Regions from separate parts of the Planococcus chinensis genome, predicted to be linked through region 1. Evidence: riboswitches for the same ligand, from Rfam matches in the RefSeq annotation. Region 1 holds a riboswitch; the other holds the start of a gene.

Evidence for each region. A riboswitch is a leader RNA that binds a small molecule or an ion and turns the genes downstream of it on or off. The one in region 1 is predicted to bind S-adenosylmethionine.
Region 2: linked by a shared signal. The riboswitch ahead of ACFSDB_RS09630 (bifunctional homocysteine S-methyltransferase/methylenetetrahydrofolate reductase) and the one ahead of ACFSDB_RS00530 (LLM class flavin-dependent oxidoreductase) in region 1 are both predicted to bind S-adenosylmethionine.

The regions. Positions count from the first base shown of each region.
Region 1 is NZ_JBHUFW010000002.1:89,256-93,988, forward strand. It holds gene ACFSDB_RS00515 (MmgE/PrpD family protein) at 1-1,281, shown strand, start outside; gene ACFSDB_RS00520 (tartrate dehydrogenase) at 1,305-2,402, shown strand; gene ACFSDB_RS00525 (YdbL family probable chaperone protein) at 2,451-2,786, opposite strand; SAM riboswitch class I at 2,917-3,023, shown strand; gene ACFSDB_RS00530 (LLM class flavin-dependent oxidoreductase) at 3,148-4,539, shown strand; gene ACFSDB_RS00535 (sodium:solute symporter family transporter) at 4,657-4,733, shown strand, end outside.
Region 2 is NZ_JBHUFW010000005.1:420,316-425,048, forward strand. It holds gene ACFSDB_RS09630 (bifunctional homocysteine S-methyltransferase/methylenetetrahydrofolate reductase) at 1-1,747, opposite strand, end outside; SAM riboswitch class I at 1,820-1,926, opposite strand; gene ACFSDB_RS09635 (DUF6544 family protein) at 2,155-3,000, opposite strand; gene xylF (D-xylose ABC transporter substrate-binding protein) at 3,811-4,733, opposite strand, start outside.

The DNA.
Region 1 (4,733 bases):
GAGGTCAAACTCCATGGCAAAAAGAGCCTCTATAACTGGATGGGTGTGGCGATCGGCGCGGCCCATCACCCTTCAGTCGATATGGTGCTGGGGCTGAAAGAGGATATCGGGTCGGCGGGGCAGGTTTCGGTATTCGGTCGCACTGAAAAAGTGGATATCTTGCTGGGAAGCCTGATCAACGGCATGTCCTCGCATATTTTCGACTATGACGATACCCACCTTGATACGATTCACCATCCGAGCGGCCCGGTGGCTCCGGTCGTTTTGGCGCTCGGAGAGAAGATGAATTTGACGGGCGAACAGGTCCTCCATGCATTCATCCTCGGCTGTGAGGCGGAACTGCGCATTGCGAACGCCGTCTATCCAAGCCATTACCATCTCGGCTACCACATCACGAGCTCCACCGGGGTATTCGGAGCGGCTGTCGCGGCGGGCATCCTGCTCGGGCTGGACGAAGAACAGATGGCTTGGGCTCTGGGCATCGCCGGTACGCAATCGTTCGGCCTGCGTGAGATGTTCGGCACGATGACCAAGCCGTTCCATCCCGGGAAAGCGGCGCAGAACGGCCTCATGGCGGCGCTTCTGGCGAAGAAGAACTTCACGAGCTCCACGGAAGTGCTGGAAGCAAAACGCGGGTTTGCGAATGTCCTGGCGCCGCAGCATGATTTGTCGAAAGTGAACGTCCGTTGGGGCACCGATTGGGAGCTTTTAAAAAACGCCTTCAAACCATACGCATGCGGGATTGTTCTGCATCCTTCCATCGACGCGTGCATTGCACTCGGAAAACAGGCGAAAGCGGAAGACATCGAACGCATCGAATTGACCGTCAATCCATATGTGCTGGAGCTGACCGGGAAACCGACGCCGCCGACCGGGCTTGCCGGCAAATTCAGCATCTACCACACCGGTGCCATTGCATTCCTCGAAGGCGATGCCGCCGAAGCGCAGTACGCAGATGAGAAAGTCCGTGATCCGGCGGTGGTGGCATTCCGGGAGAAAATCAAACCGAAAGTCGATCACTCCGTGAAAGAAGAAGAAGTGTATGCGAAAGCGTACCTGAAAGACGACAGCATCATCGAGCACACCGTCAAATATGCCACCGGCAGCATCGAGAATCCGATGGACGACGCAGCACTGGAGCGCAAGTTCAACAACCTGGTGCATCCGATTATCGGAGCGGAACGGGCGGAAGCGCTGCGCGGCCTGATGTACCGGATGGAAGAACTGGGCCAATTGGAAGAATTAATCGGATTGACGAAAGCTGAAAAAATCTTCAACTGACGAATCTGAGGAGGAATGGACGGATGGAAGAGACAAAAACGTTTCGATTGGCCGTGATACCGGGAGACGGCATCGGCAAGGAAGTGATCGCTGCAGGGCTTCAGGTGCTGGACCATATAGCAGAAGAATCAGGTGGCCGCTTCGCTTTTGAAAAGGACACCTTCCCGTGGGGATGCGAATACTATCTCGAGCATGGCAAGATGATGGACGAAGACGGCGTGGAAAAGATGAAGGGCTACGACGCCATCTATTTCGGGGCGGTCGGATTTCCGGGCGTGCCGGACCATGTATCGCTGTGGGGACTGCGACTGGCGATCTGCCAAGGGCTTGACCAATGGGCGAATGTGCGCCCGATCGAGTTTCTGCCCGGGGTGCCGCGGCGCCTCAACCATCCCGATGTCGATACGCTCAATTGGGTGCTTGTCCGCGAGAATTCCGAAGGGGAATACTCCGGCATCGGCGGCCGCAATTTCGCGGGACGCGGCCCGGGCAAGGAAGTCGCGGTCCAGTCCGCGCTTTTCACGGAACACGGCTGCGAGCGCATCATTCGCTTTGCGTTTGAACTAGCCCGCACGCGCAAGCGCAAACGGGTGCTCAGCGTCACGAAAAGCAATGCCCAGCAATACGGCATGGTCTTGTGGGATGAAGTATTCGCCCGTGTCAGCAAAGAGTACCCGGACGTCGAAGCGGAACAGGGGCTGGTCGATGCCGTCGCCGCCCACTTCGTGCTGCGTCCGGAAGAGCTAGAAGTAGTGGTGGCGTCGAATTTATTTGCCGACATCCTTTCCGATCTCGGCAGTGCGCTTGCCGGCAGCCTCGGCCTTGCGCCGAGCGCCAACCTGGACCCGGAGCGGAAAGCGCCGAGCATGTTCGAATCGGTCCATGGCTCGGCGCCGGACATCGCCGGGCAGGGCATTGCCAACCCGATCGGCTCGATCGCCAGCGCCGCGATGATGCTCAGCCATCTTGGGCTCGAAGAAGAAGCGGAACAGCTCAACCGGGCGATTGCCGAAACAACGCGCCAAGGCATCATGACGCGCGACATCGGCGGCACGCACGACACAGCAGGTGTGACGGAAGCCATTATCCGGAACCTCGCAGCAGTCAAAGCAACCGAATAAAACCTAAAACCCCCGTTCCGGAAAGTTCCTGGGACGGGGGTTTGTGCGTCACTCCAAATCCAATTCAACGTAGACGAAATATTCATCAATGGTCTCTCCATCGTCAAAAAGTGTCAGTACCAACTCCTCTTTAGCGTTTGAGAAGGTGAGGGTGCCTTCGGGTTCCGGCAGCTCCCATTCGTGCGTCTCCTCCCGGCGCCCGCTGTTGATGGCATCAATGGCTTCTTCAATCTCGCGTGAATCTCCGGTTTCAAATAGAAGGGCATCGTCCCTTTCGGCTTCCATGCGGCTGTACTCTTCAGTAATCAAAGAAGGGGCATTGAAGCAGCCGGACAGCAGAAAGAGCGGCAGCCCGAGCGCAGCGATTCTGCTTATATTTTTCATGGTAATCTCCTTTACTATTCTCTTAAATTTATACCGAAAGGTAATAATTTACAATAAAATAAATCAAAAATTTTAAATGTTTGGTTGACTTATCCATATCCTAGTATTATGATAGGATTTAAATTTAATAATCTTATCCAGAGAAGCCGAGGGACTGGCCCGTTGACGCTTCAGCAACCTCTGACATTTGTCAGAAAGGTGCTAATTCCAGCAAGATTTTTTCTTGGGAGATAAGAGAGCGGAAACCGTCCATTTAATTTATGCGGCCCTCTTTTTCTCATTTTTTGAGAAAAAGAGGGCTTTTATCTTTTCTGCTGGCGGAGCCGTGCAAATTAAACTATCAAACATGAGGAGGAAGAACATGACGAAAAAACGGATTTACTTGAACGCATTTGAAATGGCTTGTGCCGGAGGACACCAATCTCCAGGGCTATGGCTCCATGCAGAAGACCGGTCCCATACATACACGGATAGCGAATACTGGATTGAACTTGCCAAGCTATTGGAAAAAGGAAAATTCGATGCCGTGTTCCTGGCGGATGTACTGGGCACCTATGATGTTTATAACGGTTCACGGGACGCCGCTCTCCGAAATGCGGTTCAATCTCCGGTCAATGACCCGCTGCTTATTGTGCCGCTGATGTCTTCGGTCACTGAACATTTGAGTTTCGGGGTTACAGCTTCAGTCAGTCATGAACATCCTTATACATTTGCACGGCGCATGTCGACATTGGATCATCTGACCAAAGGGCGGGTTGGCTGGAATGTCGTCACTTCCTATCTGAAAAGCGCGGCTCTCAATATCGGACTTGAGGACCAGATGAGCCACGACCAGCGCTACGACTATGCAGCAGAATACTTGGAAGTCTGCTATAAGCTGTGGGAAGGAAGCTGGGAAGACGGCGCGGTCCTACGCGATAAAGAAGCGAAAGTCTACACGGACCCGTCAAAAGTCCATGATATCCGCCACGAAGGGGAATACTTTAAAGTTCCCGGTGCCCATCTGTCAGAACCGTCGCCGCAGCGAACGCCGGTCCTGTTCCAGGCAGGTGCTTCGCCGCGCGGCCGGGAATTTGCGGCTAAGCACGCGGAATCGGTATTCACTGCCGGCCCGACCACCCAGGTTGTGAAAAAAGGGGTCGCGGCCCTTCGTGAACGGATCCTAGCAAATGGCCGCAATCCCGAGGATGTCATCGTCTACACGACATTCACTGCCATCATAGGCAAGACGGAGGCGGAAGCGCAGGCCAAATACGAGGAATTGAAAAGCTATGTCAGCTACGAAGGCGCGCTTGCCCTCCTCGGCGGGTGGACAGGCATCGATTTTTCAGGATACGATCCCGAAGATACATTGGAGTACATCCAAAGCAATGCGATGCAATCAGCGGTCGAAGTATTTACACGTGCTGACCCGGACCGCAAATGGACCATCCGAGAGCTTGCCACGTTTGTCGGCATTGGCGGAAGAGGCCCAGTCGCAGTCGGAACGCCGGAACAAATTGCCGATGAAATCGAATACTGGGTTGAAGAAACAGGCGTCGACGGCTTCAATCTCGCTTATACACTGGCTCCGGGAAGCTTTGAGGACTTTGTCGAACTCGTCGTACCTGTCCTGCAGGAGCGCGGCCGAGTACAAAAAGAATACACAGAAGGCACATACCGAGAAAAGATTTACGGCAAAGGCCAAAACCGGTTGAAAGGAACGCATCCTGGCGCAGGCTATAAGCAATTGCAGCAGCCGGTCGAAAACTAAGAGGGGGAATGGAGATGATTACAGCTTATTGGGTCAGCGTCGCAATTTTCTGGGTTGCCGGACTGGCACTGTGGAATAAAACCTATCCCAAACCGAAACGGAAAGGAGGAGAAGGCGATGCGTGAAGAGACTTCATGGCTACTGCCGTTTATCGTTATAATGTTGATCGGCTACTTTATATGGACTACATGGCT
Region 2 (4,733 bases), on a different contig from region 1:
GATAGATGCCGTTGAAGAGCCCGGCTGCGGTATCGATCAACTCCTTGGCAATCTGGATGCCTTCCGCTGTCGCCCGCTCCTTGTCTTCGCCGCATGCGCGCATGCGCTCGAGCGCATCTTCTGACAATTTGATGCCCGGCACTTCATTGTGCAGGAATTCCGAACTGCGGATGCTCGTCAGCGGCATGATGCCAAGGAAGACCGGGGTCTCCAAATGCTTCGTTTCCTCGTAAATTTCAATGATTTTCTCTTTTGTATAGACCGGCTGGGAAATGAAATAATCCGCACCGCTCTCGATTTTCTGTTCCAGACGCTTAACGGCCCGGCTGACGACGCGGACGTTCGGGTTGAACGCCGCCGCCACCGAGAAGTTCGCTTTCTTGCGCAGCGGCTTGCCGGAAAATGAAATGCCTTCGTTGAGCTTCTTGATCAACTGGATCAGTTCCATGCTCGAGACGTCATAGACGCTCGTTGCCCCCGGGAAATCACCCACTTTTGTCGGGTCTCCCGTCACTGCCAATATATCATGCATGCCAAGAGCATCAAGCCCCATGAGATGCGATTGCAGGCCGATCAGGTTGTGGTCGCGGCACGTTATGTGCGCGAGCGGCCGGATATTTTCCTGCTTCAGGATCGAGCCCATCGCCATGTTCGAGATGCGCGGCGAAGCAAGGGAATTGTCCGCCATCGTCAAGGCGTCGATGCCTGCCGCATCCAACGCTTTCGAGCCTTCGATGAACGTGGTGATGTCCAGATGGCGCGGCGTGTCGAGCTCGACAATGATTGTCCGCTCCGTCTTCGCTTTTTCGTGGAGCGGCTTGACGTCCAGCGCTTCCGCTTCGCGGATAACAATCGGCTTTCTCTCTGCCACTTTCTTCTCCGTCACCGGCGCCAAGTTCCGCAGGCGCTTCTTCGTTTCCGCAATATGCTTCGGGGTCGTACCGCAGCAGCCGCCGATCAAGCGTACGCCTTCTTCCCGGAGCAGCAAAGCCGCACGGCCGAAATAATCCGCTTCCGATTCATAGACGATGCGGCCGTCTTCGACGTCGAGCAGGCTCGCGTTCGGGTAGGCGGACAAGAATGCCTTTTTCAGCAGCTCGACGCCTTCGAACGCCTGGATCGTGTGATGGGGGCCAAGGCGGCAATTGACGCCGACAATGTCCGCACCGAGCGATTCCAGTTCCTGCAAGGCGTCGTTCAACAGCATGCCGTTCTGCAGAACGCCCGGTTCGTGCATCGACACTTGCGCGATGAGCGGTGTATCCGTGAGGGTTTTCAAGTGGGTGACGGTCGCTGCCAGCTCTTCGAAGTCGTAATACGTCTCGAGCAGCAGCCCGTCCGGATCGCCGGACAGGAGGTGCTGCGCCTGCTGGTCGACCATCGCGATGATTTCTGTTAGCGTCGCATCGCTTTTCCGGAAGCCCCGGATGCCGCCGATCGTCCCGAAGACGAACTGGCCGCCGGGCGCCGCGGCACGCTTCGCAATTTCAATCGCTGCCCGGTTGATGTCTTTCACCTGCTCCTCCAGCCCGTAGCGCGCGAGCTTATGCGCGTTCGCTCCGTACGTGTTGGTCTGGATGATGTCCGCTCCGGCCCGGATGTAGTCATGGTGGATCTTCTCGATGATCTCCGGACGCTGAATATTCAGCTCCTCGTTGCAGTATTCAATCCCGTACGAATACAGAAGCGTCCCCATTGCGCCGTCCGCCGTCAATACCCTTGTCTTCAACGCTTCCAATAACTTCATGCTGCTCTCCTCCTATACAAATAAAAAAGCCTTCCATAGAAAAAGAAGGCTTTACGATAACATACTCGTTCTTCTTCATCTCTCAGGCATGGAAATGCCTGCTGGATTTAGCACCTGACCGGTAACGGCTGGTTGCTGAAGCGTCATAGGGCCAGTCCCTCGACTTCTCTCGATAAGAATCAATTATTCAATTTTTTATATCCTAAAATATTAACCCCATATCGCCTCCAGGTCAAGGAGATCTGTCTAAAAAGAATGAAATTTCTGTTTATCTTCCTCTTTAAGACATAAATTCGACTCCAGTGCGCTGTCTTTGGCAATGCAGCTAAATCGTAGGAGAAGGCGTTTATCTAATAAAATCCCCTGAAGCGGAAAGACGTATGCAATTTCGGAATCAAAATCTGCCATCAAAATCCGGCCGGCTTCTTCACATTAAAAGCCACATCCTCCATCGTGAATTCGTACCAGGTGAACGGCCCTTCAGCCAAATCCCACGTGACCCCGAGTTCGGAAGGCGTGCGGATTCCGTCCATCGTCCGGTATGCCCGGATGTGGGCTGTGCACGGTACAAGCTCCGCATGCTCATCACTGTCCTTGAAGCGCATCGCCGTCACTTTCAGCAGTTCGCCGCCCTCCCCGAAATGGAAAGTCGCGCGGCCTTTGATCCAGTTGTAGGCCATCGTCGCTTCCGCCGTCCGATCGTCGATTGCGTGCCATTCGACATACCGGCTCAAAGCGGCGGAGGGAAATCCGCTCAGCTCCATTAAATACCGCTGCAGCGAGGACTGGTCGGCTTTCGGATTGCCGCGCGTAGTCGCCATCGGCACCAAGCCGGCCATTTTGATCCGCATCTCCGCCTTGCCTTCCTGAAACACATCCTTACCCGTCACAGAAAGCCCATTGCCCATCTTCATCTTCACTTTCCAGATGAAGCCGGGAGGATCAGAAGTAGTGTATTGCCAAGCTTCTGACGCCATCCATTTTTCCTGGCCGGGCTTGAGTTTCATCCGGCCAGTTTGCTTTGCATACACGCTCCGAATCTCTTCCCTGCCAGAAATGCCGCTCCACTCCATCCACTTCCGGACCGGGGCCGGCAGTGCAGCCAATTGTTCCGGTTCCACCCTCTTCAAAGGCGCCTCCAACTTTCTGAGCGGCGCCGCTTTTAATGATTCAGCCGGCGACTGGCGGTTCGCCCCTTTTACGACAAAGAATGCTGAGGCGAGCACAACAAGCACTGACAACAAGATTCTCATCTCTCCATCCCCTTCCTTTTTCGAAACGGACTTTCACGGACGGGCAGCAGCATCAACGGATTATCGTATCTATACCATACGACATCCAAACCTGTTCTCCTGCAATTTTGTACAGCTGCATGATTCCGCTTCTTTTAATCAGAAGAACCTTATTTCAGGAGATTTTATTCCCCTCTCTTTTTCCTTTAATAGATGAATTTTTCCCACCAAAAAAAGACAGGCTATCGAGAAACCTTCTTTAGATAAGTCATTAAAAAAATGAACTTTTCATCTCGCTTCGGCCGCTTTGGGCATGGCTTTCGCCCAGCCCGTGGACGCGCCGGCGCTGGTTTCGCTCTTTAAAAGCTGATAACTTAATCCGTTTTAGTAGTGCTATCTGAGATATGGAGCAAAACGGCGGAGAAAACCGTACTGTTTCTGCATCGCTTCGCTAGCTTCGAAACATGAAAGGACGCTGCTCCTGTCCCTGCATCGCTGCGCTAGCTTCGGGACATGAAAAACCGTTGCAGCGCTACGCGCTTCGTCGCAAAGTACCGGCCAAATGCTGTTTGGCCGGTACTTGCCTGCGGGACAGCGAGACAGCCGAGACCCCGCAAGTCGCGTAAGCGACTGAGGAGGCTTGGCGCTCGCCCGCGGCAAAGAGATGGCTCTAAGGAAGTTTGAGCCATCTCTTTGCGACGAGCGCATAGCGCGCAGGAGCACAGGGGTTTTACGAAGCTGTTTTGCGGAATATCGATTAAGAGACAAGTATTTTATATCTTTCTCAACAAGTTAAAAAAAGACAGGTGCATACCTGTCTTTTTTCATTTTCTAATCTCCCCCGTAAACATCCGCTTCGGTATGGAAGCCGTCCGCAATGACGGTCTCCCGGATATTGCCTTCATCGACCGCCACCGGTTCGAGCAAGACGGACGGCACTTCGCTTTTGCCGTTGTTGATGCTGTCGATGGCGCTGAACTCATTGCCTTTGGCCAGGTGGACGGCAAGTGCCGCCACCCGCTCCGACAAGGTCTGAATCGGCTTGTAGACGGTCATGGTCTGCGTGCCGCTGACAATGCGCTGCACGGCTGCCAGCTCAGCGTCCTGTCCGGCGACAGGAATTTCCCCGTCCAGCCCCTGGACCTTCAGTGCCTCAACGGCTCCGCCTGCTGTCGCATCATTCGCTGCAATGACGGCGTCAATCCGGTTGCCATTGGTCTCCAGCGCTTCGGACATGTTGGCAAAAGCATTTTCAGGCGCCCAGTCCTCGGTCCATTGGTCATAGACGATGCGGATATCGCCGCGATCGATGGCCGGCTGCAGCACCTTGAACACCCCTTTTTTCAGCAAATGGGCATTGTTGTCAGTCGGCGCCCCGCCGATAAAGACGTAATTTCCCTTCGGCACTTTTGCGAGCATCGCTTCTGCTTGGATCTCCCCGACTTTTTCATTGTCGAACGAGACGTACAGATCGATCTCGGCGTTTTTGACGAGCCTATCATAAGCGATGACTTTGATGCCTGCTTTATGGGCTTTATGGACGATCGCTGCTGTCGCTTCGGCATTATGGGGAACGATGACGAGCAGGTCGATGCCCTTTTGGATCATCTCTTCGGCTTGGGCGATCTGGCGCGCGTCGTCGCCATTCGCTGCAGTGATCTCCACCCGGACTCCGTGCGATTCGACCGCCTGGCGGAACAAGTTGCGGTCTTTCACCCAGCGTTCTTCTTTCAGCGTATCCATTGCGAAGCCGA